Regions from separate parts of the Marinomonas sp. ATLA20 genome, predicted to be linked through region 2. Evidence: predicted binding sites of a transcription regulator. Region 2 holds the regulator's gene; each other region holds the start of a gene.
What was found. Region 2 encodes FNR, which switches genes on or off when oxygen is low (the NO sensors DNR and NnrR bind a similar motif). Its sites were predicted from a motif close to TTGATNTANATCAA; they were not measured.
Positions count from the first base shown of each region.

Region 1: a site for FNR is predicted at 3,451-3,464, ahead of AC2A4J_RS13145 (OmpW family outer membrane protein). Genes of this name have one in related genera too.
Region 3: a site for FNR is predicted at 3,979-3,992, ahead of trhP (prephenate-dependent tRNA uridine(34) hydroxylase TrhP). Genes of this name have one in related genera too.
Region 4: a site for FNR is predicted at 4,145-4,158, ahead of AC2A4J_RS07240 (cytochrome ubiquinol oxidase subunit I). Genes of this name have one in related genera too.

Region 1 is NZ_JBXUKU010000007.1:76,670-83,955, forward strand. It holds gene AC2A4J_RS13120 (transglycosylase domain-containing protein) at 1-77, opposite strand, end outside; gene AC2A4J_RS13125 (Rieske (2Fe-2S) protein) at 449-778, shown strand; gene AC2A4J_RS13130 (DUF2798 domain-containing protein) at 978-1,430, opposite strand; gene AC2A4J_RS13135 (MarR family winged helix-turn-helix transcriptional regulator) at 1,532-1,978, shown strand; gene AC2A4J_RS13140 (HD domain-containing protein) at 2,009-2,647, opposite strand; gene AC2A4J_RS13145 (OmpW family outer membrane protein) at 2,763-3,380, opposite strand; gene AC2A4J_RS13150 (carboxylate/amino acid/amine transporter) at 3,696-4,571, shown strand; gene AC2A4J_RS13155 (YccT family protein) at 4,626-5,354, opposite strand; gene AC2A4J_RS13160 (diguanylate cyclase) at 5,615-6,652, shown strand; gene AC2A4J_RS13165 (GNAT family N-acetyltransferase) at 6,654-7,082, opposite strand; gene AC2A4J_RS13170 (MgtC/SapB family protein) at 7,084-7,286, opposite strand, start outside.
Region 2 is NZ_JBXUKU010000005.1:327,009-334,294, reverse strand. It holds gene AC2A4J_RS11235 (alpha/beta family hydrolase) at 1-33, opposite strand, end outside; gene hemN (oxygen-independent coproporphyrinogen III oxidase) at 217-1,587, shown strand; gene fnr (fumarate/nitrate reduction transcriptional regulator Fnr) at 1,609-2,370, shown strand; gene AC2A4J_RS11220 (adenine phosphoribosyltransferase) at 2,395-2,937, shown strand; gene AC2A4J_RS11215 (YfaZ family outer membrane protein) at 2,997-3,560, opposite strand; gene ttcA (tRNA 2-thiocytidine(32) synthetase TtcA) at 3,571-4,410, opposite strand; gene AC2A4J_RS11205 (SprT family zinc-dependent metalloprotease) at 4,531-5,055, opposite strand; gene AC2A4J_RS11200 (RecQ family ATP-dependent DNA helicase) at 5,046-6,812, opposite strand; gene AC2A4J_RS11195 (UPF0149 family protein) at 6,909-7,286, shown strand, end outside.
Region 3 is NZ_JBXUKU010000003.1:190,320-197,605, forward strand. It holds gene AC2A4J_RS07295 (AzlD domain-containing protein) at 1-129, shown strand, start outside; gene AC2A4J_RS07300 (hypothetical protein) at 922-1,611, shown strand; gene trxC (thioredoxin TrxC) at 1,762-2,208, shown strand; gene AC2A4J_RS07310 (YfhL family 4Fe-4S dicluster ferredoxin) at 2,233-2,490, opposite strand; gene trhP (prephenate-dependent tRNA uridine(34) hydroxylase TrhP) at 2,501-3,883, opposite strand; gene AC2A4J_RS07320 (TonB-dependent siderophore receptor) at 4,212-6,380, opposite strand; gene AC2A4J_RS07325 (HP1242/YdcH family protein) at 6,624-6,884, opposite strand; gene AC2A4J_RS07330 (DUF748 domain-containing protein) at 7,234-7,286, opposite strand, start outside.
Region 4 is NZ_JBXUKU010000003.1:174,145-181,430, forward strand. It holds gene AC2A4J_RS07215 (hypothetical protein) at 1-466, shown strand, start outside; gene AC2A4J_RS07220 (NRDE family protein) at 469-1,239, shown strand; gene AC2A4J_RS07225 (YHS domain-containing (seleno)protein) at 1,276-1,719, shown strand; gene AC2A4J_RS07230 (hypothetical protein) at 1,743-2,195, shown strand; gene AC2A4J_RS07235 (lysophospholipid acyltransferase family protein) at 2,198-3,985, shown strand; gene AC2A4J_RS07240 (cytochrome ubiquinol oxidase subunit I) at 4,311-5,885, shown strand; gene cydB (cytochrome d ubiquinol oxidase subunit II) at 5,887-7,023, shown strand; gene cydX (cytochrome bd-I oxidase subunit CydX) at 7,085-7,195, shown strand; gene cydD (thiol reductant ABC exporter subunit CydD) at 7,201-7,286, shown strand, end outside.

The sequences.
Region 1 (7,286 bases), on a different contig from region 2:
CACCATACCCAACCCGCAAAAGGAATAGAGCCCACTAACGTAATAATGATTCCCCATTTAAAGCAGAAACGAATCATCCTCTTCAACCAAGAAGATTTAGGTGGCTTTTTCGAACGAGTTGAGGGCTTACGTGAAGATTTTGTCGGCGTTTTTTTAGTCATAGCGCGCAAGTATAAGGAGCTTATAGGAAGCAAGCAACGGTCTAAAAACAACTAACTCAATTCTTGCGTATTGACTCGTCATCAATAGCACTTTAGAGTCTTTGCTCACGGAAAGTTTATTTAACTGACGTTTCGCTGAACTTTATTCGCCTAGTCAACGATAGAATTGAAAGAAAACACCACTAAAGGACAATGTTTTTTGTTGTCGAATTTAGTGCGCATGATTATGGAAAGCGTCAATTCTATTGAAATAAACTACATTCATTATAAAAAAGTGCGGTAATCACGTGTTTAACAAGTACCTTATCCCCGATGCTCAAAACCTTCCTGAAGGCAAAGCACTAAGCATAAAAGTTGAAGAGTACAACTTTTTAGTCACTAAACAGCAAGGCCAGATTCTGGCTTTTGAGAACCTATGCCCTCATCAGAAGAAGCAACTTAATTGGTCTGATGACCCTGCGCTAGATGAAGAAGGTGATTACTTAAAGTGCCACCATCATGGCGCCTTATTTTCACCTGTAGACGGAACCTGCATTACCGGTCCCTGCCAAGGTAGCCAACTTAAAAAAGCCACGGTAGGAATAGAACAAGGCAACTGCTACTTATTGTTTGCCTAAACAGGCATTTCACTTTAATAATCTAAAGAAAACAACCTAGATATTTTTATCTATTAAGACGCTACCCTTCTATAGCAGGCTTAGCGTCTTACTCTTTACAGACGTTCAATTATGTCTGATTTTTGACGATCTAAGCATCGGCCGATAATGGCCTCCATTGCTCAAGGCAGCACTATTACACTCCTCTTGTAAAATAACCTTATGCAGGCTTAGCCCAAAAAGCGGCTAATTTCGGCTTAATAACTAGAGACATCAATACAGAAATAGCCAACCCAGCCGGTAACGCTGAAACAAACGTCGCAAGCCAAAAATCAACAAACTCTTTTATCAGCATAAAACCGTGTAGATTTATCGTCGTCACAACGGCCATAATAGATTCCATCATCACCGCCATAACAAGTCCAAAAGCAATATTTTTCTTCACAGAAGAGAAACTTGGAAAGATTAAAGTAACCAGCCGATTAATGGTAAAAGCAATCACTCCCCCAATTGGCGCAATACACAAAACACACAAGGCAAAAGAGGACAACCAAGCTCCAATAAAGCCATCGGTAAAACCGATATTTTTCCATGTCATTAGTAAGGTTAAAAAACCACCAAAAGTAATGACTAGGCTAGCAATAACACCAATTTTTTGAACAATTTTTGACATAGATATTCTCTCAGTTAATGATAAGGTTAAAACAACAAACTATGTTGACATTGTCAACCATATTAAATTAAGTTGATTTTGTCAACTAATTGGAAATCGTTATGCATCATTATGAATCTGAAATGCAATCACTCTTTATCAATACTATTGGCGGTTTAAAAACCTCAATGAAAGACACCATGAAAGAAAAAGGTCTACAACTTTCCCCACTGTACTTCATGGTGCTAAAACAAATTCACGACATAGAGGACTGCACAGCGCATCACCTTGCAGAATCAACAGAGAGAGACAAAGGTCAAATCACTCGATTAGTACACGAAGTAATGGACCATGGATATGTGATAAAAACCCCCAACCCGAATGACAAGCGCAGCCAGTTCCTTCAACTAACGGAGAAAGGTTTAGAGTGTTACCAGCAATTGGCTAGTGCTGACCAAGCGATTTTGACAAAAATGCGGACAGGTATTAGTGATGAGGAACTGAAAAAATTCTTGGAAATTGGGCAAAAAATGCTCGCTAATTTAAGCGCTATCAACCACAAAGCATGAAGGTCTATACAAGAAATACAGAAGTTAGCGTTAGATTTCTAACGCTAACTGATCAAGAAAGTCTCGCATAACTGCTTCCCGCCTCTTCCCCTCCAACTGAGCAGAAGCCGTATGTAAACTGTCCGCAATACGAAATAATTTATTAAAAAAATGATCGACCGAGTACCGAGAATCATCGGGCTCTCGATTTTCACAAAATGGGTCCTCTGAAGCATATAAAGCACGATTAAGCACACCACTTACTTGCATACAACGAGCGATACCGACAGCTCCCAATGCATCTAAACGATCTGCATCCTGCACTATTTTAGCTTCGAGCGTTTCGGCTGCAATATTGGCACTAAAACTATGAGCCTTAATTGAATGTCGGATCGCTTCGTAATGCTCACTTGAGTAATTAATAGAGGCTAAAAACTCAATGGCTTTATCGCTAGCCAATGTCGAAGCCAAATGCCGTTCAGGATGATTTTTGGGTAAAGATACACAATCATGAAGCCAGGCGGCAGGAATGACCACCGCCAAGTCAGCATTTTCTGCAGCGGCAAGTTGCTTAGCGACTTTGACCACTCGCAAGATATGATTCAAATCATGAGCTGCATCAGCGTGGTCTTGAGCCTGTAAAAAAGCTTGGCAGCGAGATTCCAACTCAGAAATAAAAGTTAAAGACATCGTTTTTCCAAAATGATCTTAAATAGAAAAGCCTATCTTACTCCTATGAAACAACACAATAAAAAGGCTTTGATTCGAAAACCAAAGCCTTCCTATATCCCTCTGGATAATAGTTTTAGAAGGTATAACCAACACTTGCCATAAAAGTAACAGGATCAATGTCTGCGTTAATTGTCCCAGCCGTTTCAGTATGAACATCAGTATTGATATCCATGTACCAAAGCGAAGCGTTCGCAAACCAGTTTTCAGCAAAATTCACATCAACACCCACTTGTGCAGCCAAACCAAAAGAATTATCAAGTTTTACATCATCATTGGATAATACTCCTTTCCCCTTTTCATCAAAGAAAACAGTGTAATTCAAACCCGCGCCGACATAAGGGCGAATTTGACTGTTCTCTTGGCCAAAGTAATATTGCGCCATGATAGAGGGAGGCAAATGAGACACTTCAGCAACCTCCCCTAAACCTTTTGTAGAAACCTCATGAGTAAAAGGTGTCGCTGCTAACAACTCAACACCAAATTGATCAGTCAACATGTAAGTAAGTGTCAAACCCACTTGAGTATCACTATTCAGTTCTAATTCACCTGAACTGGCAACATCATCACTGCTTTCATTTGGCATCACTACCGCTAAACCGCCACGAACAAAAATATCACCCGCATTGTGAGCTAAAGCCATGGATGAACAAAGCGCAGAAACAAGTACTGCTGGAAGAAATAAAGCTTTCATAATCGATTCCTTTTTGAGATCAAACAAGATGTCTGTGCTAAAAAAGGTAACAGGGTGACAGTTTAAATTATTAATCTAGATCAAGGTTTTACTCAGACACAAAGAGCAATATCGGTTACCTACCGACTAAATCAATAAAGCCCAAACAACCCAAATTAAATCGTTTTTCTCTGAAAATTGCAGATAAAAAGACACTCAATAAAAAAAGCTAAAAAAAAGACATTAGTAAACCCAAAAAAACATAAAAGTAAACTGATTTACCAAAACGCAATTAGTCGGTAAACTCTACAAAAAACTTTACTTGGAATTAGACACATGCCAATACTTATTGCCGTCACCCTACTTTGGGCGTTTTCATTCAGCTTGATTGGGGTTTACCTAGCCGGACAAGTCGATGCTTGGTTTTCCGTACTAATGCGGGTTGCACTTGCTACTATTGTTTTTTTACCCTTCCTTAAACTGCGTCAAATTGAAGCAAGAATCGCATTGAAGCTAATGATCTGCGGTGCTTTACAGCTCGGTATAATGTATGGGTTTTATTACCAATCTTTCTTATATTTATCAGTACCTGAAGTCCTACTCTTTACCGTTATGACGCCTCTGTATGTCACGCTTATCAATGACATGCTAGATCGTCGTCTAAATGTAGGCTTTGCTATCAGCGCCCTTTTAGCGATCTTGGGGGCTGTTGCCATTCGCTATCAAGGAGTAGACGAGGGTTTCATCAAGGGCTTGCTAATCGTACAAGGTGCCAATATTTGCTTTGCTTCAGGGCAAGTTGGCTATAAACGTGTTATTGCAAAACAGCGTCCAGATCTTCCTCAGCGCACTGTATTTGGATGGTTTTTCATTGGAGCTTTAGCGATTGTTGTTCCGTGTTACCTAGCATTAGGTAACCCAGATAAACTCCCAACAACGACGCTACAATGGTCCATTTTGACCTACCTTGGCATCGTTGCTTCTGGATTAGGCTATTTTGCTTGGAATAAAGGTGCAACCATGGTGAATATTGGCACTTTGGCCGTTGCCAATAACCTTCTTATTCCTGCTGGTATTATCGTTAATGTGGTTTTCTGGAACAGAGACGCTGACATTCTGCGTCTAGCTATTGGGGGCGGAATTATATTGTTGGCACTTTGGGTTAACGATAAATTCAACCAAAAGTATGCAGAATCAAAAGTGGCCGCTTAGTCTAACTGTATGAGCTAACGCCCAGCTTCCACTGGGCGTTTATTACTTAAAAAATCATTTTAATAGCCAAGCTTGGAATTCTTTTCTCTCTTCTTTATCCGCTTTTTTAACCCAAAACAGGAACATATCAAGCTGAATATTAGCAACTTTAGGCTTGTACATATTATCCGCTATCCAGATTCGAGCATCTTTGCGAGTTAACTCATCTGATTCATTATACCAAAACTGCATCATATCCAATGCCACATCTTCTGCCATTAGAATTGGCGCTCTAACCGGACCAGAATCAGAGCGCACACTGTCCAAAGTTTTGGTTGCCGTTAATCTTTCAATCTCAGACACATAATCACGAGTATTTTGAAGTCCAGACTTAGTTGTTAAATTTTTCTGTTTGTAATCAACGTCCTGTCCGGTCACGTCATCATAAATCGTAAATTGTGGATCTTTAGCATTGGCCTCAGCTTGTTTCTGATTAGATATGTAAGGAGCTTTTAAGATCAAATACCCATTCTTCGTAAACTTCAAATCTAAGGCAATTGGCTCTGATTGATATTCATGGGTATCGCCACCGCTGCGCAACAATTTATTAAAACGCACAACGATCTGATGCTGGCCTTCGTCAAGTTCCACTTTAAAGTCATTACCAAGCTGACTAGCACTTTCAAGGTCTACATACATTATTTCAAAAGACCGCGGCACTTCAAACGAAGCCGCTATTGCTGGTAACGCAGTGAAACTGCCCAATAAAATACCAAACGAAATAGCATAATTTCTTATTTTCATCGATTTTCCCTTACAACACGTAACAAAGCAAAAGTTGAATCTAGCATATAGTGCAGCTCAATTTACTAGGTTTACTGCGCGTCGAGGCCACTTACTCGATTTTGTCTTTTTTCATGACTTAAAACAGAGACATCGAACACAACTCGACAAAAAGCAGAGTCTCTACATACTTCTATGTAGCTTCATGATGTCACTATTGCTGATTATTTTTTATACAAAATCATTTAACTCTATTAAAACAGGACATTTACAAAAAAATTATGCAAAACAAAATTGAAACTCAGCTGAGCCACAAACTCATTCTGCGCATAATTGAGTTATCCATCTTAACCTTAATTATTGATCTCACCTTGCGCCCTTTTTTTGTCACGCTACCTATCTACTTTACATGGATTGGTTTAGTGGATTTAGTAATGGTAACAGGCCTCTACGTCGTCATCCGTTGTAATGCTTTTCCTGCATTAGAGATTTATATCTCTTTATTCATTGCTATTATTATAATCCTCCCTTCTCTAGTTTTATCTGGTGGCGTCAACAGTCAGGTCGCTTATTTGCTACCCCTGTACCCTGTCATGGCCGCATTAATTGGGGGTTATAGAGAATCTCTTATTATCACCATTCTGCTAGTCATTGGGGTTATCTTAGCCACGATATTTAGCGAACATTTCATTGACCTCACGGAAGAAGCGTATTCAAGCACAAAATCAATAGACAGAGGATTTTGGCTAGCTGCCTCTATTATTTTTAGTGGTGTATTTGGACGTTTTTTTCTCAAACGCTATTCAGAGCTCACTGAACAATTGAAAAATGAAAACATACAAGACCCTTTAACCGGTCTGCTGAATCGGAGAGGTTTAAATCTCTATTTCAGCCAAGAACTAGACAATGCAGAGGTTTCAAACTTGGCATTGAGTCTCATACTGATTGACATTGACTATTTCAAAAAAGTAAACGATATGTACGGTCATGATATTGGTGACAGATGTTTGATCGAGATAGCCAACACCTTATCTCAAGCAATTAGAAAAACCGACATTATTGCTCGGTTTGGTGGAGAGGAATTCATCATTATTTTACCAAACACACAAGAAATTGAAGCCGAAGTAATAGCGGAAAAATTGAGAGTACTCATATCCGAGAAAAAATTCAGTGAATTTAAATTATCACTTAGCATTACCCAAGGACTCACACAGCGCCATAGCGATAATGATAATGCGCTGAAAATGATTAAGCGTGCAGACAAAGCACTCTATAAAGGCAAAGAACAAGGGCGAAATTGCATACAACGGTCAGAATAAACTATCCCTTATAGATATCCGGCTGCCATTTTTGCATAAAGGTTGCCGGTGAACTCAACGATGTGTAGCCAAACTGTTGGTATAAGCTATGTGCATCCCTGGTAGCCAGTAGGATTCTTCTCAACCCCTGCAAAGAGGGATGATCATGGACTTCCTGCATAAGCCACTTAGACAAGCCTTTACCACGATGTGCTTCATCAACAAACACATCCGCCAAATACGCGAAGGTTGCCTGATCCGTTATCATTCTGGCAAAACCAACTTGTTTTCCTTCAGAGGAAAAAACACCAAAGCATAATGAATTATCTAATGCCTTTTTAAAAGTTTCTTTAGGGATTCCTTCTGCCCAATACGTATTTGATATGTAACTATGAATAACATCAAAATCCATTTCTTCACGAGAACTACTAACCCGATAACCTGACACCATTTTAATCTCTATTACGCCAACGACTGTATTTAGAATGTACGCCGCGTGTAAAAGCAGACGAATATTCCTCAAGAATGTCTACGCCATATAAAATAGCGACCACAATAATGGATAACTTTATCGCCACGTAAGAACCAACAATCGCAATACACACCCCGATTGCAGCCAATGTCCAAATCGTTGCCGCAGAGGTAACCCCTATAA
Region 2 (7,286 bases):
GCCGTGAGCAAGATAAAAAGGAAAAGATTTCATATTTATAATTTCAAAAAATTCTATTAAAACAGATTGGAACCTTAGTTAGTACCTTGCTAAAAGACTATTGGCACTAAAGCAATGCAAGGTTTTTCCTGCAGTTTGCTAAGTATTGATCTGTGTCAGCTAATACTCTGTCACTAAAGGGTAAACTCCTATTAGAAATTTTAATAGGAACGCATCATGATTTGGGATTCTTCACTTATCGCTAAGTACGATTTATCCGGGCCCCGCTATACTTCTTATCCGACAGCGCCTCAGTTTGACTCTGGCATCAGTAAAATTGCACTGATTGATAAGATGTTAATGCCTTCTGAGGCTCCCCTTAGCCTGTATTTTCATATTCCGTTTTGCGCTCACCTTTGTTACTACTGTGCATGCAATAAAATTGTCACCAAACAGTACGAAAAAGGCGCAGAGTACGTAGAACTACTAGGTGAAGAGATGAGATTACGTAGTCTCATGCTGGATCATACAAAAGAAGTAACACAGTTACATTTTGGTGGTGGCACGCCGACTTTTCTGACTGAGGCGTTAATTGATGTCTTGTTTGATAATATTCAGCAAAATTTTAATTTAATTAATGACGGGACACAAGATTACAGCATCGAAATTGACCCAAGAGAAATTAGCCGATCTAAACTAAAATTATTAACTGAAAAAGGCATTAATCGGATCAGTATTGGTGTTCAGGATTTTGATACAAAAGTTCAAGAAGCCATTCACCGCGTACAGCCTATTGAAATGGTGTCCGACCTTGTCGAATATTCTCGCGATCTGGGCATCAAATCGATTAATTTCGATCTGATTTATGGCTTACCTTATCAATCTATTGAAGGCTTTAAAGAGACATTGGCTCATGTGGTTGAACTGTCTCCAGAGCGAATTTCTCTTTTTAACTATGCCCACTTACCTGATCGATTCCGCGCCCAGCGACGAATTTCAGATGACAGTTTGCCGATATCCAGCATAAAGTTAGACCTTCTAAAAATGAGTATCGAGTACCTGATTTCAGCCGGATATGATTATATCGGCATGGATCATTTCGCCAAACCTAACGACAGCTTAGCAATTGCGCAGAAGCAAGGTAAGCTACAGCGTAACTTTCAAGGCTATACAACTCATGCAGGTACAGATTTGGTTGCGTTTGGCGTCTCTGCCATAAGCGATTTAAATGGAGTCTACATTCAAAACCATACCGATTTATCCGCTTATAGAGCAAGTATTGAAAAGGGACAATTAGCCATCGCTAAAGGGTATATTAGTAATCTTGATGATAGAATTCGACATCAGGTTATAATGACGCTAATCTCACAATTTGAACTTAACACAGCCGTCATTGAGAAAAAGTATAATATTCACTTCTTTGACTATTTTTCTGATGAGGTTGAAGCTCTTGCTCCTATACTGGAAGATGGGATGCTAGAAATTAATCTTAGTGGAATGCAGACCACTATTCAGGTTACAGAGCGTGGTAGATTATTAATTCGCTGTATTTGTATGGCTTTTGATAAATATCTTAACGGCACTATAAAATATTCAAAAGTCATATAAGTCGGGATCAGGGAGATAAACATGTCAATGACACACACACAATCACGGTTCAACAGTACGCTTACCTCACAATGTCAAAACTGTAGCTTGAGCGCTCTTTGCCTGCCAATTGCGTTGGCGGATGAGGATATCAATAGATTAGACCAGATTATTGAACGAAAAAAACCCCTTAAGAAGGGGGAGTTTTTGTTTCGACAAGGTGAAGCGTTTGATTCTGTTTACGCAGTGCGCTCAGGAACCCTAAAAACCTTTAACATTACGTCTGTTGGAGAAGAGCAAATTACTGGCTTTTACTGTCCTAGTGAATTGGTAGGTCTGAGTGGTATTGACTCCAATATTTACCCTGTCTCAGCAAAAGCATTAGAAACAACCACGGTATGCGAGATTCCATTTAGCCATCTTGAAGAGTTGTCTTCACAGATACCATCATTAAAGCATCAACTATTTAAAGTGATGAGTCGTAAAATATCGGATGATCAACAAATGATGGTTTTGTTAGGAAAAAAGAATGCAGATGAAAAAGTAGCTTCTTTCTTATTAAATCTATCTAACCGATTCAAAAAACGTGGGTACTCAGCAAGCTCTTTTCGTCTATCCATGTCTCGTGGTGAAATTGGTAATTACCTAGGCCTTGCTGTAGAAACGGTCAGCCGTGTTATTACTCGTTTCCAGAAAAATGAGCTTATACATGTTGAGGGTAAGGAAATTGAGATAATTGATTTCCCAGAAATTCAAAAACTCGTTGGGGTTGCTAGTGATTGTGGTAAAATCGCGCGCATTTGAATCATAAAATGAGGCTATACTGTAATGCTCTACGACGATTTTTACGTTAAATCACTAATTCAAACAATAGAAGACTGGCCAAAAGAAGGCATTAGCTTTAGGGATATCACCCCTATTTTTAGCGATCCTAAAGGCATGAGAATGGTTGTAGATGCTTACGTGCATCGTTATATTGCAACTGATATCACTCATATAGCCTGTATTGATGCTCGCGGTTTTTTGATCGCAGCCGTACTTGCTTACGAGCTACAAAAACCACTGATTTTAGTACGCAAAAAAGGCAAACTTCCTGGTAAGACTATTTCGCAGAAATACGCTCTAGAATATGGTGAAGCTGAGTTAGAAATTCAAGAAGGCGCAGTGAAAGCTGGTGATGAAGTGCTATTGTTTGATGACTTGATCGCTACTGGCGGCACTCTATTAGCCGCTATCAAGCTATTAACGAGCCAAGGTGCAAATATTAAAGAAGTGGCAGCCATTATAGATTTACCTGATCTAGGTGGAAGCCAGAAGTTGAGAGACAGTGATGTACCTGTATTCAGCTTATGCGCTTATGATGGCGAATGATTTTTGTCAGTTAAATAAAAAAAGGTGGCAAAGCCACCTTTTTTTATTTATCAAATAGATTAAAAATCTACAGTGGCACCTACGGAAAGGCCTTTGCTACTTTCTTTACGGAACCCATCATCATATACAGTGACATTTCTGCCGTAGCTAATATAAGCTCGAGCATTTCGCATGGTCATATATTCTGCTCGGAATTCGTAAGTGTACATGTGGTCTAGGTTTGTAAAAGACAGCACTTCAGGTGAATAATATACTGAGCCGTAAATACTAACTCGGTTCGCTTGAGGTATTGTGTAACGGTACCAGCCACCTAATGCAAGCGCTATAGATAAGTCATCCTCTTCATCCAAGTTCGCATCAATCGCATATAATCGAGCACCAATACCAACCTGTAAAGGACCACTAGTATCTGAATCTTGCACACTTAAACCCAAATGAGCCGTAGAGGTACTTTCATCTTTATCATGGGTGATACCAGCATCTACACCAAAACTGCCCATCTCTAAGTTCACATCACCTTTTACAGTGTCATTTGTTAAGCTAACACCAGCAGTAGAGGCGCTAACGACAGACGAGCCAAAAATGCAGGCGGTTAGTAGTAACGTTTTATGTGTAAGATTCATTTCTATTACCCTATAGTGAAATAATATTTAATCGGTCAAAAGCCGCAGGTTCCTGCTTTAAGCCTTTAAAGTCAAATAAGTTTGTGTCTGCTAAGTGTGAGGGAACAATGTTTTGCATAGCAGAGAACATGGTTTCTGTTCTCCCAGGAAACTCCTTCTCCCACTTTTGCAACATGTCTTTCACGACTTGTCTTTGTAAATTTTCTTGTGAACCACAAAGATTGCATGGAATGATTGGATATTCCTTCATTGTCGCAAACGCTTCAATATCTTCTTCTTTGCAGTAAGCCAATGGTCGAATAACAACGTGCTTTCCGTCGTCACTCAACAATTTAGGCGGCATGGATTTTAGTTTCCCACCAAAAAACATGTTTAAAAATAACGTCTCCAAAATGTCATCTCGGTGGTGACCAAGGGCAATTTTGGTGGCCCCAATTTCTTCAGCAAAACCATATAAAGAACCACGGCGTAGGCGTGAACACAACCCACATGTCGTTTTCCCTTCAGGAACGATTTCTTTTACAATGCTGTAAGTATCTCGTTCTAGAATGTGAAAATCCACACCAAGCTCTTCTAGGTATGCAGGTAAAATATGCTCCGGAAAGCCAGGTTGCTTTTGGTCTAGATTCACAGCAATAATACTGAAGCTTATCGGTGCACTTGCCTGCAGATTTCGCAAAATCTCAAGCATAGTATAAGAATCTTTACCTCCTGATAAACACACCATAACTTTATCGCCATCCTCAATCATATTGAAATCAGCAATAGCTTGGCCCGTTAATCTGCGAAGGCGTTTTTGGAGCTTATTAAGCTCTAATTTTTCTTTAGGTCGATTAGATAAATCCATCATATACACGCTGTAAACAAAACGCGTCTATATTACTATAAGGATGCATCTATCGCATCAAAAATGGATGTTATAAGGCAAAAGTGCATAAAAAATCATTTTTTAGCGTTGCTTTAAAGGGCGTTACTTATTTTTGCTAACAAATTGTAATGTGGAACGACAATCTTTGCAGATGTACTCAACGCCTCTTTGGGCTCTTGTATGACGTTGTTTAGTAAATTGATGTTTTTGACAGGCGCAATGGTATTCATAAGATTGCTTTTGAGGGGGCACCTCAAAAGAATGGGTTCTGCTAGGTGAAATTCCGTATACTTTAAGCATAACCGCTTTCCACTCCTTGCCATGAGGTTTTACCGTATTGCCATAGATCTGAAAAACGATGATGTGTGCAACTTCATGAGGGACAACAGTATCTAAGAACTCAACAGGGTTTTGATGGTACATAAAATGATTAAAACGCAGTTCATTTTTTTGCAAGTGGGCGGTACCTGCTGCCCGACCTCTTTGCTTCAAATTACACGTTGAGCGTTTAAATTTATTGCCAAAAAAAGCATCCGCTTTATCAAAACACTCATTTGCCTTTTGAATAACGAGGCTCAACACATCTTCTTCATGACTTACGTTTGTCTGCTGCGAACTTAAGGGCATAGAGTGTCAGCCTCTTCGGGATCAACATCATGGATGAGTTTAATGAGTGTATCAGCAAAATCTGCCACTTTATCTTTTGATAAGCCAGTTAGACGGCTTAATGAAGCGACAGATTTTGGTTTATGTAAACAAATTAACCTAAGCTGAGTTTCACTAAGATCTGTTTTGTCATGACTGTACTTCCAAGCCAAAACCTTATGCCAATTAAGACTGTCTACTGCAAGCTGCTCTTCTTGAAGAGTCGGGTAATAGTGTTCACTAGGGATAATAATTTGGTTTTTCCCTTGCAGTACGCTTCGTGATTTCTCGTTGATTTGTACAGTAAAAATACTTGAAGGACCAAGTGTAATGTAATCATAAGCAATTAAATGCCTAATAACCGATTTCCACTGAACTTCACTCAGCTCTTTTCCTTTACCAAATAAAGCCAGCGATTGAGCGCTAATAGCAGAAACAGATTTGGTTTTTTTACCTAGCAAAACTTGAATAAGCAGTGAAAAAGGTTGTAGCCCTTTAGTGTGGTAAATCAAAGACAAAAGCTTTTGGCTAGCCGTCGTCATATTTTGTTCAGACTTGCTTGATAGACACCTATCACAATGCTGGCAAGCTGGAATACTTTCATCAAAATGCGCTAGCAAATTTTGCCTTCTACAGCCTCGTCCTTCTAAAATACGAAATAAACTGCTCAAATGCTGTAGCTCGCTTTCTGCAGATAAAGGCTGCAGAGCTGCCAATTGTTGCGCTTGCAGCATATCTTGTAAGCCGTAGAGTAAAAGAGATTTAGCCGGTTTTCCATCACGCCCTGCACGTCCCACTTCCTGAAAATAGGACTCTGGACTGCTAGGCAAATCTAAATGAACCACAAACCTGACATGGGCAACATCAATCCCCATTCCATATGCGGTGGTCGCCACCATAATCGTGCCTTGTTGTTCAGAAAAAATCTTATGATTCTTCTGTTTGTCTTCTTCTAACATGGCGGCATGGTAGCTCAAACTTGGCAAGCCAAGATCGCTTAACCAAAAGGAAAGCTCTTCGGTTTTTTTTCGTGAGCGACAATAAATTATGCCAGTTTCACCGGGGACCTCATGATGCAAAAAATACAAAATTTGTTGCTTGGCTTTTCTTTTTTGCGCAATTTGAATTTTAATATTGGTGCGGTCGAAGCTATTACGTAATACCAAGCAATTGTTAAGTTGCAATGACCCTTGAATCGTTGTCATGGTTTTTTGATCAACGGTGCCAGTTAAAGCAATAATAGGAACGTCAGGAAATGAAGATTTTAGTTGCCCAAGTTGACTGTACTCTGGTCGAAAAAAACTCCCCCACTGTGAAATGCAATGGGCTTCATCAATAGCGAATAGTGAAATATCAAAGCTGTGAAGAAAACCTATAACCGATGGTTGAACCAGTTTTTCTGGAGATAAATACAGTAAGTCAATATGCTGATGTCGCAAAGCCCAAACCAAGTCATCTTGTTCTCCAGGGTTCAAAGTAGAGTTCAGGAACTTGGCTCTAATGCCTTTTTTGTTCAACTCTTGTACCTGCTGGGACATAAGAGACAGCAACGGACTGACAATGACGGCAACACCATTTCGCATCAATCCAGCGGCTTGATAGGCCAAAGACTTACCGCCGCCAGTAGGTGCAGCAAGTAAAACGTCCTGTCCTGCGCATAAGGCATCGATCGCCTCCTCTTGCAAAGGGCGATATTCAGAGTAGCCTAAACGTGAAAGTGTGAGCGTCTTTAAATTCATTTGCGAATTATCCCTTAACACAGCACTTTCTGCATCGATTTTTCGCCTTCTTTTAGCTAGAATCACTCACTTAATTTGTATTAGGGAAACATTTGCATGGCACACCAACCTCTTGATGATCTTGAGTTAGAGACGTTAGAAAATTTTTTGGAGTCGGATCAAGTTCATGAAGAATGCCAGAACTTCGTTATGGCTCATGGCTTCTTGACCGCACTATCTATTTGCCCTGCTTTGACAGCGGAAGATAAATGGCTACCCGTTATTTTTGAAGAAACACCGCAATTCGAGAATGAAAAACAAGAAAAGCAAATTCTTCAGTACCTATCTCGTCTTTTTGTTGATATTCAAAAAGAGTTAGAATCCGAAGATGGCTTTATGGTGCCTTGTGAGCTTGAAATGGGTTCATCACCGGAAGAACTCAGTGAACTGCAAGAATGGGCCACCGGTTTTATGGAAGGCGTATTTATGACAGAA
Region 3 (7,286 bases), on a different contig from region 2:
ACCTTGTCTTGGTTGGCGACTGGCGTCGGGATACTGGTTACTTACGGTGTGTGGACGCGAACGCGATCCATGGGCTTGCCTATTTTATTTGGGGTCGTGGCGTTCGGAATGATGACGCTTGCGTTTTAGTGATTCGGTGAATGAGTGAAAGTCATACCAAGTTAGCTGAAAGCATAACAAAACTCAGCATATACTTTATTACGTCTTGTTTAGTTTGCTTCTTGGTAAATTTTAAATGGATAAGCTGGGTGCTTTTAGATATTTAGTGTCGCTGATAGAGGGATTTTAGATTGGACATTTTGCTTGTGGTGCTTTTAGTCATTTTTATGTTGGTTTTGGCGATTTCTCCTACCTGGTTGATGTGGCTTTTGGCCGCTAGGTATCTTCCGAAGATATATGTTATGCCAGCCAATCCCATGACATTTTTGTGTTTTTTACTTTCTCTGTTAACTGCTTTTTTGCTTAATGTAGAGCTTGAGGGCGGAATATTAACTGTGCCTTTCTTTGTGTTGGTTTTGTCTGTCCTGTGGTCTATGTTGTTAATACCATCCTGCGCTTTTATGAGGCACTTTCTTAGGAGGGAGCGAGCTTAATTGCTCGACAGTTTCGTGATGGTGCTTACGTTGCACCACAAGAGTGGAAGAGAGCTAAGTATATGGGTGAAAAAGCATCTTTTGTTAGGATGCTTGCCTCCGATGCAGGCGTTATTAGTCATTCGTTTATATCTTGTTTTTTTGTGTGCCGCTGTAATGTCTTGTGAGAACACGACTTAAAACATTTTCTCCTATGCATAGCATCTTGCTTCTACACCCTGTACATTGGTTGTTCGACCTGTTCATTTTTTAAGGTCTTTTATTGGCTAATTACAACGCCTATATCTGTGTTATTCCCTGCAATATGGCGTTCAAATAGGAGTGCTAGATGCAAGTTACGTTTTCCGTTCAAATCGATTCCTTTAAGAAAATTAGCAAGATTCCAAACGCGTGGTCTGACGAAGATTATCGTGCTCTTTTGAGCATTATGGATTTCGAGGATGACGTAGAGAAGATGGATGCGGCAGAGCTGCGCGAGATGTGCATGATGTCGTTAAATGATCTTGGACCTGCGGACGCCGCCAAGGCCGTAATGACGCATTTATTTCCAGAATTGGCAGAAGGTAAAATAGACCAAGTCAGCCACGATATGGTGGATGATCGTTCATGGGAAGAGTATGCCGACTGCTTGCTACACGAGCGTTTCTTTAATGCGTATGGTTTATTACGCGAAGCCTTCAATGGTATTTTTGCGAATCCTACCGGCGTTGAGCTTGCGCTGACAGTAACCGCGGGTCATGCAGAAGACATGGCGATATTTGATGAGTCGTTGCATTCATCCATTGTGCGTTTATTGGCGAATGGGCAAGGCGATGATGCGCTGATTAATCGTTTATACGAAGACCAAATTAAAGGCACGCACTTCCCTGAAGCGCCTGGGCTTGTTTGGCAGCTTAAGCAAGTGGCAGACGAAGGTACAACCCGTCAGTTTAGCTTGGTGAGTTCCTATTTTTGGATGGAGAACTTCGAGCAGGTGGAAAGCTTTGAAGCTGAAGCTCATGCGGATGTAGAAGAATAGCTTAGTGGTGTGAGTTTAATTAGGCTACTAAGGCAAAGAAAAGCGGATCAAATGATTCGCTTTTTTTATTTTCAAGGTTGGCAAGCACGCAGTATTTCGATTTAATCTCGTTCTGTTTATGAATGAAAGCACTTAATCACGAGGCTCAAAATGACCAATTCACCGATCCAAATCGTTTGTCAAAGCTGCAGAACAAAGAACCGTGTACCGAAAGACAAGCTGGGTAATAAGCCTCTTTGTGGCAAGTGTAAAAAGCCCGTACTCTCAACTAGCCCTATTATGGGTGGTGATAATAATTTTAGACGCTACATCAACGACAATGACTTACCTGTGGTTGTCGATTTTTGGGCGTCTTGGTGTGGGCCTTGTCAGCAGTTCGCGCCTATTTTCGAGCAAGTCGCGGGTGACATGTCGACAAAAGCCTGTTTCTTGAAGTTAGACACCGAAGAGAATCAAACTACAGCGGGCAGCTTTAATATTCGTTCTATTCCTACTTTGATGATCTTTCATCATGGCAAAGAAGTGGCTCGCTTGTCGGGTGCATTACCGAAAGCACAATTCCAGCAATGGTTAGCGCAGAACTTGCCTGCTATCTAAGGTGTGTTTGATATTGGTAGGGCGTTAAACGCTGGTATCAAAATGCATTTCCACAAACTTCTCGTATAGCGCTTCTTCTGTTTCGCGTCTGTCAGGGTCGGGTTTAACACAGTCGATAGGGCAGACGGCGACACAGGTGGGTTGGTCGTAGTGACCAACACATTCTGTGCATTTATCTGGATCGATGACATAAATCTTCGCGCCCATAGTGATGGCGTCGTTCGGACATTCTGGTTCGCACATGTCGCAGTTTATGCATCGATCGTTGATTAATAGTGCCATTGCTTTGTCTCTATGCCGTCGCGCTAGCATGAGGTTGGCGAGTGGTTTGTCCTTCCGGTAGGTTTCTTAGCAAGATGCCCATTGAAGCATTGATACCCTGGGGACAAGGAATAGAAACCACATGGCCACTGCCTTTTGCCACGTCGATAGGGCGACCTTGTTTGTCATTTAACTCGCTTAATTGAAAAGTGACATTGCCTTGCGGTGTCATCAATTCCAAAGAATCTCCCACACTGAAGCGGTTTTTTACTTCGATTGTGAGCGAATTCTCGTTGCTTGCTATGACTTCACCAACAAACTGTTGCTGTTCGCTAATGGAGTTGCCAGTTTCATAATTCTGTAGCTCCACATGACGATGGCGTTGTAAGAAACCATCGGTGTAGCCTCGGTTTGCTAGGTTGTCTAAGCTGCTCATGAGACTGGCATCAAATGGGCGACCCGCGACGGCGTCATCAATGGCTTTGCGATAGATTTGTGCGGTTCTGGCACAGTAATAAAAAGACTTTGTTCGACCTTCTACTTTTAGAGAATGTACGCCCATTTTTACGAGTCGCTCAACGTGTTGAATGGCACGTAAATCTTTTGAGTTCATGATGTAAGTACCATGTTCGTCTTCAAATGCAGGCATGTATTCGTCTGGACGACCTCGTTCTTGCAGTAAAAAGAGCTGATCTGTTGGTTGTTGGATTTGCACTGAAGGTTCTTGATATTGTACCGATGAGCCGTTGCTGGCGATGATCTGTCCTACGTCATCTTGTGTCGCTTCGTGGGCATTGTATTCCCAACGACAAGCATTGGTGCAAGCGCCTTGGTTTGGGTCACGCTTGTTCATGTAACCAGACAATAAACAGCGACCAGAATACGCCATGCATAACGCACCATGCACAAAGACTTCCAGTTCCATATCGGGCACTTTTAGGCGAATTTCTTCGATCTCATCCAGTGACAGCTCACGAGATAAAATGACACGGGAAATGCCTTGTTGCTGCCAGAATTTCACGGTTGCCCAGTTGACCGCATTGGCTTGCACTGAAAGGTGAATGGCTTGATCTGGAAAGGCTTCACGAACCATCATGATTAAGCCCGGATCGGACATGATGAGCGCGTCTGGTTTTAGATCAATCACCGGTGCTAAGTCTTGCAGATAGGTTTTCAGCTTTGCATTGTGAGGTGCAATATTGCTGACAACATAAAGCTTTTTACCCAGCTCATGGGCTTCATTAATGCCAATGTCCAGCTTTTCCAAGTCAAACTCGTTATTGCGTACTCTTAAAGAGTAGCGCGGTTGCCCAGCGTAAACGGCATCTGCGCCATAGGCGAAGGCATAACGCAGGTTTTTTAACGAACCTGCTGGAGAGAGTAATTCTGGCATGAAGGCTTTTTCTTGAGACATGAGGTTCACCGATCGATCAAAACGGGCGGAGTTTACCTGCGTGTTGATCGAACTCAAGCTCTAAGGGCGGGATTAAACGTCTAATTAAGACCCGTTTGATCTAGGTCAAAATACCTATCTGGAATGAGGTGTTTTACGGGTAGTCAAACGAGCAAAACCCCCTCCCAACCTCCCCCTTGGCAGGGGGAGGAGCTAAGGGCATGTTCCAGTCCCTTCCCCTTATTAAGGGGAAGGTTAGGATGGGGTTGTTACTTTGTCGCAAATTCACTACCTCCCAGCCTTTTAGTGGGGGAGGGTTTGGCGGGTTTTATTCCCTCACTTTTGTTGATTAAAAATCGTACGCGGCCGAGAGGTAAACGCGACGACGTTCGCCGACGAATGAACCAATTTTTTCGGTAAAGCCGCTGACAGCGTATTCTTTATCAAGCAAGTTTTTGATGTTTAGCTGGAATCGCCAATCTTGCCATTGTGTCTGCCATGACATGTCGTAGACGGTGTAAGGTTTTACGGTTTGGCCCTGTCGGTTTATCTGGTCGCTAACGAAGTCGGCTCCAAAGGCAATAGAGGAAGTGATACTTGGGAAATCGTATCGTGTCCACAAACCGAGCTGGTGATAAGGCGTATTAGCAAAACGATCACCGTTGGCGTATTGAATGCCGTCAGTCGCTTCTTCTACGATGGTGTCATTGTAAGCGTAACTTAGGTTGGCTACCCAACGAGGGGTTATGTCTGCCATGACATCTAGCTCAACCCCTTGACTGCGAACTTTACCAAAGGAAACCAGCAAGTCGCTGTCATTTGGGTCTTCTTGTAGGATGTTTTCACGGGTGATGTGGTAAGCCGCTAGGTTTACGTTTAAGCGGTTGTTAAACCAATAACTGCGAACACCGACTTCAATTTGTTTGCTGTCTTCTGGGTCAAATAAGCGGCCATCGGCTGATTTTTGTTGGTCTGCGGCGTCTTGTGGGACGAACCCAGTAGAGAACGAGGTATAAGGTTTCCAGTTGTCATTGATTTTATAAGTAGCACCAATTCGGCTGGAGTAGCCGGTGTCGTTGTAGTCTGCTTTTGTGGTCCCTGTTTTTACCTTGTAACCGTCGTACTTCTCTTCAATCCGATCAATACGAGCGCCAGCGAGCAAGTCTAGTTGATTGGTTACTTTCCATTGATCTTGAACATACAAACCAATTTGATCCGTTGTTGTGGTTTCATCGGTTTTTAAGTTCATGGTGTAGGTATTAACATCATCTTGGCCGTAGATAGGGTTAGTTAGGCTAAGATTAGAAACGCCATCGGCTTTGTTTGCATAGCTGTATAGAAAGCTATTTTTCTGGTGGAAATAGTCGCTTCCGACTAGCAGAGTATGATCGCCTAATTCGGCGATTAAATTACCTGCAAGCGTAATGCCTTTGCGAGTACGGACTTGGTCACGATATTGTCGTTGCGTGGTATCTGCAGTGCCATCGCTATTGCTATCTATCAGTTTGTTTATTTCATGATATTTCTGGGCTTCGGTGTTTTCGAAGTAACGAACTGAGAGGTTGCTGTCCAGCCATGAGTTGATGCTGTGGTCTAGGCGAGTCTGAAAGACTTGTGCATCGAGCTCTTGGTAATCACTTTTTTCGTTATTGTTCCAAGAAGTATCCGCTAAGAAGTTGCCATCGTCATCGGTTGGAATGCCTCGTAAACGGGCACCAGAAATGTATTGATGAATGTCTGTGTATTGAACGGTAAGAGTGTTGTTTTCATCGATGTCCCAAGCATAACCAAGGTCAATAATCTGGTTTTCTTCTTCCACATTGTTTCGGTAGGAATCTTGACCGTCGGAGTAGATTCCAACACGGTAGCGTTGCGAGGCGTCTTCATTGGCTGGGCCTGAGGATTCGATGCTACCACTTAGGAAGTCTTTGTTACCTGCGCTGACTTTGAGGGTGTTTTTCTGTTCATAAGTCGGTTTTTTCGTTACATAGTTAATGACACCGCCAGGTTCCCCCGCGCCGTAGATTGCGCCAGATGGGCCTTTGAGGACTTGTATTTGCTCAATGGTAAACAGTTGAGGAATAGAGAAGTCACCAAATGGGTCGCCTTTAAGGCCGTCGTACAAGACTTCGTCTTGGCTAAAGCCGCGTAAGGTTACAGTGGATACGTTGTTTTGCGACATGCCAGATATTGAGCGATACAAATCTGTGATTTGTCGTGCGGCTTGGTCTTCAATCAAGGCTTCTGTCACCACTTGAATAGACTGAGGCGTTTCATCAATCGGCGTGGCGGTGCGAGTTGCAAGTGCTGCTTCATCTTCCTTGTAGTAAGACAGTGCGCGGCCTTGTACCTGAAGAGTCTGAAGTTCTATGTTGGATCCATCCTTAACGTTGTTATCTCCATCATTGAGATAACTGTCTTGTGTGATGTCATTGGCGGTATTTTCGGCAAAAATCACAGTAGAAAAAACAAGCGCTCCACAGGCTTGCATCATCATTAAGGTGGTTCTTAAGGTCATAGGTAAACCAAGTGTCAGTGAATAAGCTGCGTATGGTAATGTTTATGATATTCGTTTTCAAATGAGAATGAATTTATAAAAGCTTCAAAATACAAAATTGGCCGTTTTAACGTTAATGCAGTATTAGAAATGACGTGCAGAGAAGTGAGTTTCTGGAAGATCTGAGCTAGTTTATTGGGAAGTAAGTAGAGCGGTCTCTAAAGTAAGAGCCGCTCTTTGATAAGGAGTTTATGGTGCAGGTTGTTACGCTTTTTCAGCAGCGAGTTTCGATGCTTTAATGTAGCCTTGTATGGTGTCTTTCAGCTGTAGACGTTGCTTCTTTAATTTTTCTTCTTCCATGGTTGGAGCTGGGGTAAGTTCTTGCTCCATTTTTTCCACTTCTTTTGTTAAGTGATTATATTCATCATAAAGTCTTTTAAAGTGCGCATCGTCCATTTTTAGCTGGTGGATGTCATCTTTATATTCAGGAAATTCGTTTATTAAATTGTGGTCTTCAATCGGCATAATTGCCTCCTATACTTGCTAGCTTTTGTTAAAGACTAACCTAGTTAGGGTAGCCTTCTCTTGATGTTGATCATGTTTTAGTGAGTCTTTAAAACATCGACCAATTGCTTTGCTACAAAGGGATGTCGGCTGTTTAGCAAATGTCCCAGATAGGGATTTCAAACGCTCTAATATAGTTATGGTCTGTTTATTTTGCTTTTCAATGGAGGGTGTTTAAGTCTAGATTAGGTTGCACTGATTCGCAGGTTTCTTTGCGTATTTTTGACATTAAAAAGCCGTGATAGAGTGGTTTTCTATCACGGCTTTTGGGGTAAGTCTGATGTACTTTAAAAGCGGTTAATAAGAGGTCTTAGAAGTTTAATTCTACTCTTGGTTTACTGCTTTTAGATAGGTCCACTTCAG
Region 4 (7,286 bases), on a different contig from region 2:
TCAGGCTTCTCGTTGTTTGCAGATGTTAGATGACGAGTCTTATCAAACGTCGACGAAACCGTATGTCAGCAGCTCTATCGGTGAACACTTTCGTCATTGGCTGGATGTTTTTCATGCCATTCATCGGGCGGGCATTGTGATTGATTACAACCAGCGACGTCGTGGTCATAGGGTGGAAACATCGCGCTCTGTTGCCTTAGTTGAAATCGACGAGCTGACAAACTGGCTTACTGGCTTATCGGAAAAAGAGCTTAAGAAAAGCGTGAATGTTTTGACCGAAGTCTCTGTTTCGCATACGCAAGCCTGTCTCATGTCTTCGACCTTGGAACGCGAAATTACCTTTGCGGCGCTGCACGCCAATCACCATTTTGCCATGGTAAAAGTCGCAGCCAGTTTAATGCATAAAACCATCGATGATGATTTTGGTATTGCACCCGCCACCGCCACTTTTTTGCGAGGCCAATAATTATGTGTTCGGTTTCATGGTGGATTGATGAATCAGGCTATCAATTATTTTTCAATCGTGATGAACAAAAAGAACGTGCACCAGCGTTGCCACCTCAGTTCTTTTTACAACAGGGTGTTCAGGTGTTGATGCCAGTGGATCCTGTCGGTAAAGGCAGTTGGATCAGTTTGAACGAGCAAGGGCTGTCGCTTTGTTTGTTGAATAACTATCAAGGCCACAAGCCAGCCGGTGAGCTGGTTAGTCGTGGGCAGTTATTAAAGCATTTATCCAGTGCGACAAGTATCAGCCAAGTCGAGCTGCAGTTTGACCTGTTGGATCTTCAACGGTTTGCTCCTTTTACTTTATTGGCCTTTGAATTGGGCTGTGACAAGGTGCGGGAATTCCAATGGGATGGTGAAAGCGTCGCTATTGATTACGCCATATCACCGCATTTTTCTTCTGCGGTAGCGTTAGAAAGCGCGGTTGCCTATCGACAATCTATTTATAACGAACTTGCAACAAAAACAGCGAATGACTTGTTGATGTTTCACTCTCAGCATCATCCTGAACATTCTCACTTGTCGGTTTGTATGCACAGAGAAGACGCTCAAACCGTTAGTTTTACTCGCATTCAGGTCGCAAAAGACAATTTTCAAATGAGCTATGTGGCCGGATCGCCTTGCTCTAATTTAACGCCAGAAGCGCTGGCGGCACAGCGTTATTGTTTTCAAGACCCTTGCTTTCAAGACTCTCATTTTCAAGAGAAGGTTCCCCTTGTTGATGCTCTCTTTTAACTCGTTCTCACTTTTAATAACCCTTTAGGAGTTTATATGACACGTTTAATGATGTTTTTAGCCTTGTTTATGAGCAGTCTGGCGTTTGCGCAAGATGAAATTTACACCGGCTATTTTAGTAATAAAGCACTTAGCGGCTATGACACGGTTGCTTACTTTACGGACCAAAAACCGGTCGAAGGCAGTGCCAAGTTCGTCACTGAATATAAAGGCGCTGATTGGTATTTTGCCTCGCAACAGCATCTCGATATGTTCAAAGCTGAACCGGAAAAATACGCTCCGCAATATGGTGGCTATTGCGCTTGGGCTGTGTCTGCCAAGAACGACTTCGCCTCTTCTGATCCAAAAAATTGGGCCGTGGTCGATGGCAAGCTGTATCTGAATTATGACGACAACATCAAACGCAAGTGGGATCAAGATCCTGCGTTGCACATCAAACAAGCGGATGCCAATTGGCCAAGCCTGATCGGTAAAAAATAATACTTATAAATAAGGTCAATAAAATGAATAAGCAAATTGTGAAATATGTACCAACGGTGTTTATCGCCTTTGTGTTTGTGCAGTCGCTGTTTTTTAAATTCACTGGTTCCTACGAAACCGACCATATCTTCGGCGTGTTGGGTGCTTGGTCAGGCTTAGAATTCTTCGGTCATTACGGTGGTTACATTATTGGGGTGGCCGAACTGATTGCTGCGGTTTTGCTCTTTACCCGTTGGCATGGTTTGGGGGCTTTGATGGCGGTGGGGATAATGACTGGTGCGATTATTTTTCACCTGTTTACTCCGCTTGGCGTGGTGATGCCTGAGTTTAACGCAGTCGGTGAAGTAGTCGGCAATGACGGTGGTTTGCTGTTTATCATGGCGTGTTTGGTTTGGTTATGTGCGGTGTTTTTATCGCTTCGGGATCTTAAAAATTCACAAGGCATCCTAAACAAAATTATCAAGAGCGGAGTTTGATTATGTTGGCCAGTCCTTTTCGTTTAAAAAGAATCACGCCATTTGGCGTTGGAGAATCCGTTCTTGAATGGGCGACAGGACTCGCTAAATTAGATCGCTTGTATCAACAAAGGCCCAGCAGCCAGACCAGCTTTGAATTTATGCGTTACACCCTTGAAGCGTTGAACATTGATTATTCCATTGCTAAAGGTGCTGTTGAGAATATTCCCCAAAATGGGCCTGTGGTCATTGTTGCCAACCATCCTCTTGGCGCGATTGAAGGTGTGGTCTTGGCGGACCTAGTTGGACGCGTTCGCAGTGATGTAAAAGTACTGGCCAATGAGTTACTTAAGCGTTTGCCAGAAATCAGTGACTTATTTATTGGCGTGGATGTGTTTGGCGGTAAATCGGCGCAACGTACCAATGGCAAGGCGATTCGAGATGCTCATCGCCATTTGGCTGAGGGCGGCGTGTTAATTGTTTTTCCTGCAGGGGAAGTGTCCACTTATCCGAAAAAATCTAATGATCAGTCAGCAGAAAAGTCGATAGAAAAGCAGGCGTTAGCCGACATCGAATGGAGTCAGTCGGTCGCTAATTTCTTAAAGCGCAGCGAAGCGACGACGGTGCCGATTTTTATTAATGGCAAAAATAGCGAGTTGTTTTATCAAGCTGGTCGTATCCATCCTTTGCTACGAACCGCTATGTTGGGCCGAGAACTGCTTAATAAAAAATCCTCAGTCATTGAGATTTCTATCGGCAGTGCTATACCGTTTGCGGAAGTGAGCCAGTTTGAAAGCAATCAAGACCTTGTCAGCTACTTACGTTTGAATACCTATTTAATGAGCCCTCAACATGCTCAGGAATCGATTGTCCAAGATGACAACAAAGATTTGCCCATCATCGAGCCGATTGATCCGAGTCTTTTAGAGAGTGAAATTGCTAATCTGCCAGGCGATATGCTGTTGGTGGAGCAAGGCGAGTTCAGTGTTTATTGCGCTCCGACGCAATCTATCCCCTTGCTGATGCAAGACATTGGCCGTATCCGCGAAGAAAACTTCCGCGCGGTGGGCGAGGGAAGTGGTTTGGCCTGTGACGTGGATGAATACGACCTTTACTACCATCAATTGTTTGTTTGGCATCATGGTAATAAAGAAGTCGTTGGGGCCTATCGAATGGGGCTGGTGGATAAACTTATTGAAGCGCATGGCTTAAAAGGTTTGTATTCGCGCAGCTTGTTTAACTATGACCAAGCATTTATTGATAGCCTGGATCACAGCATTGAAATGGGTCGATCGGTTGTCGCGGCTAAGTATCAAAAGAATTTAAATTCGCTGCTCTTGCTATGGAAGGGGATTGCTACCTTTGCTTCTCGCAACCCAAAATATACGCATTTATTTGGCCCTGTCAGCATCAGTAATGAATACAGCCATACGGCACGTCAATTGATCGCCGCAACCTTGTCGATTCATTATTACGATAAGGAGAAAGCCAGCTTGGTGATGCCATCGACGCCACTGCGCAACAGTGGGTCGGTATTTTGGCAGCCTAATTTGTTGTCTTCCTTGGCGAGTGTCACCTTGCTTTCTAAAGTTTTATCGCGAATGGAACAGGGCAAAGGTTTGCCCGTATTGATTCGTCAGTACTTAAAAATGAACGGTAAGCTGGTGTGCTTTAATGTAGATCCAGCTTTTCATAATTCATTGGATGGCCTGATCGTGGTAAATTTAAAAGAAGTGCCTCTGTCTATTTTGGCAAAATACATGGGGCAAGACGACGCTAAGGTATATTTAGAAACAGTCTTGAAAAAATAGCTAAAGAGATAGCCCAATAAATAGCAATCATGGAGGCTGAACGAAATGCGTCACAGCCTCCATGATCATGTTTGGTTTTTTATCCTCATGTTTTAGAACCCTTTCATTACCTCTTTAAAACAACCTTTTTTACTACTTATTCCTTTCACTCTCTTTATCTTGATCTAACGCAATGTTTTGGATCGCTTCTGCACTCATAATCTGGACTTATAGTAAGCCTTGAAATGTTTTGAGGCTTCGGTGGGCGTTGGATAACAAGAACACTCAATCAAATAAGTGTCTACGATCGTCTTTTTTCTCAATCAAATGAATGGGTTGAAGTTATATGATTAACGAAGCTGTAGTGGAATTATCGCGATTTCAGTTTGCTTTCACTGCTCTGTACCACTATTTGTTTGTCCCTTTAACACTGGGGATGGCTTTCTTACTGGCAATCATGGAGTCTGTCTATGTCATTACGGGTAAGCAAGTCTACAAAGACATGGTTAAGTTCTGGGGTAAACTTTTTGGTATTAACTTTGCGCTAGGTGTAACAACGGGTTTGACAATGGAGTTCCAGTTCGGGACTAACTGGTCTTACTACTCTCATTACGTCGGCGATATTTTTGGTGCCCCTTTGGCCATTGAAGGCTTGATGGCTTTCTTCCTTGAGTCGACATTGGTTGGTTTATTTTTCTTTGGCTGGGATCGCCTCAGTAAAGTGAAACATTTAATGGTGACTTGGGGCGTAGCGCTAGGTTCTAACTTGTCAGCTTTGTGGATCTTGATCGCCAATGGCTGGATGCAAAACCCAGTAGGATCAGAGTTCAACTACGAAACCATGCGTATGGAGCTCGTCGACTTTGGTGCTTTGATATTAAACCCAGTGGCGCAGGTGAAATTTGTTCACACTGTATCGGCTGGCTATACAACAGGGGCGATGTTTGTTCTGGTTATTTCAAGCTACTACTTATTGAAAGGCCGTGACCTTGCGTTTGCTCGCCGTTCTTTCGCTATCGCTTCAGCGTTTGGTTTAGCGTCTATCTTGAGCGTTATCCTTCTAGGTGACGAATCAGGTTACGAGCTAGGCGAAGTGCAAAAAGTGAAATTAGCAGCGGTTGAAGCGGAATGGGAAACACAAGAAGCACCAGCAGACTTCACCTTAATCGGCTTCCCGAACCAAGAGCTTGAAGAAACCGAATTTGCTATCAAAATTCCTGGGCTAATGGGCTTGATCGCAACACGCTCTCTCGACAAAGAAGTAACGGGCATCAAAGAGCTGAAAGAGCATAACCGCCAACGTATTATCAATGGTATTTATGCCAACCAGTTGCTTGAGAAGTTACGCAGCGGTTCAACGGATCCGCTAGTAAAAGAAAACTTCGAGAAAGTAAAAGACGATCTTGGTTACGGATTGTTGGTAACAGCATTCAACGAAGACATGAACAAAGTGACATCTGAAGAGATCGATCAAGCGGTTGAATACTCTATTCCGCAAGTTGCGCCATTGTTCTTTGCCTTCCGCATCATGGTCGGCTGTGGTTTCCTAATGCTGTTTGTCTTCGCTGCTGCTTTTTACCAAAACGCGCGTCGTCGCATTGGTCAAAGTCCTTTGTTCCTGAAATTTATCGTGATTTGTTTGCCACTTCCTTGGATTGCCAATGAAGCAGGTTGGTTTGTTGCGGAATACGGTCGTCAGCCTTGGGCTATTGGTGAAATATTACCGGTTCATGTTGCGGTCTCTAGCCTAACAGCAACAGAGATCTGGATCAGCCTTGCAGGCTTCGGACTTCTTTACACAGCGTTCCTAATTGCTGAGATGTACTTGATGATTCGCTTTGCGAAACAAGGCCCTTCTAGTTTGCATACTGGGCGTTACGCACTTGAACAAGAAACGGCTCAGCTAAAGCAGGAGGTATAAGATGGATTACGAATTATTAAAAGTGATTTGGTGGGTATTGATCGGTGTCTTACTGATTGGTTTCGCTGTGACTGATGGCTTTGATATGGGCGTAGGCAGTCTGCTTAAAGTGATCGGTGGTACGGATTCTGAACGCCGTATCATGATCAACTCGATTGCCCCTCATTGGGACGGCAACCAAGTTTGGTTTATTACAGCAGGCGGTGCGTTATTTGCCGCTTGGCCTGTGGTGTACGCGACAGCGTTCTCTGGCTTTTACTTTGCAATGTTGTTGGTATTGGCCGCGTTGTTCTTCCGTCCAATCGGCTTTGACTACCGTTCTAAACTCGAAAATACTAAATGGCGTACAAGCTGGGACTGGGGAATCACTTTTGGGTCAGCTGTTCCGCCAATCATTTTCGGTGTGGCGTTTGGTAACTTGTTGCAAGGCGTGCCGTTCGAATTTGATCAATACATGCGTGCAACTTACACTGGCTCTTTCTTTGCTCTGCTAAACCCATTTGCGATTCTTTGTGGTTTGGTCAGCTTGTTAATGCTAATGACGCAAGGCGGTGCTTGGTTACAAATGAAGACAGATGATGCGCTACTTGTAAAAGCCAGTCGTATCACGGCAATTACCGGTGCATTAGCTGCTGTGTTGTTCATCTTAGCGGGTGTGTGGTTGGCTTACGGTATTGATGGTTATGTCTTAACCAGCGCTATCGATGGCAATGCAGTGGTAACACCTTTGATGAAAACAGCCGAAGTTCAAGCTGGTGCTTGGTTGGTGAACTATGAAAAAGTGCCAGCACTTATGTTAGCTCCAATCATTGGTGTTGCTGGAATGCTGGTGGCGGCACTGACTGCTGTGATGAGAAAAGGCGCTTTGTCTTTCTTGAGTTCATCACTGGGCATTGCTGGCATTATCGTGACAGCTGGTGGGTCAATGTTCCCATTCTTGATGCCGTCTTCAAGTTTTCCAAACATGAGTTTGACTATGTGGGATGCGACGTCTAGTGAAAACACCATGATGATTATGTTTGTGGTGGCTTGTATCTTCGTACCGATTGTTCTGGCTTACACGTTATGGAACTACTTTGTGATGTATGGTCGTCTGACTAAGAAACACATCGAAGAAAACAATCATTCACTTTACTAGTCATTGATATAGAAGATAGAGCGCTTTGGGCTCTGTCTTCTAGCAATAAGAGGAATAAGTTATGTGGTATTTTGCTTGGGTTCTAGGCGTATTGTTAGCCTGTTCGTTCGGTATTGTTAATGCCGTATGGTTAGAATTTAGCGGCTACGAAGGTGAAGAGGAGCAGAAGTAAGCCTTATGACGCGAGAAAAGGGAAAACAAAAGGCCCGTCGAACTGGTCGAATTAAAACACCGGAAACCGTGTTTTTAGATCAGTTAGCGAA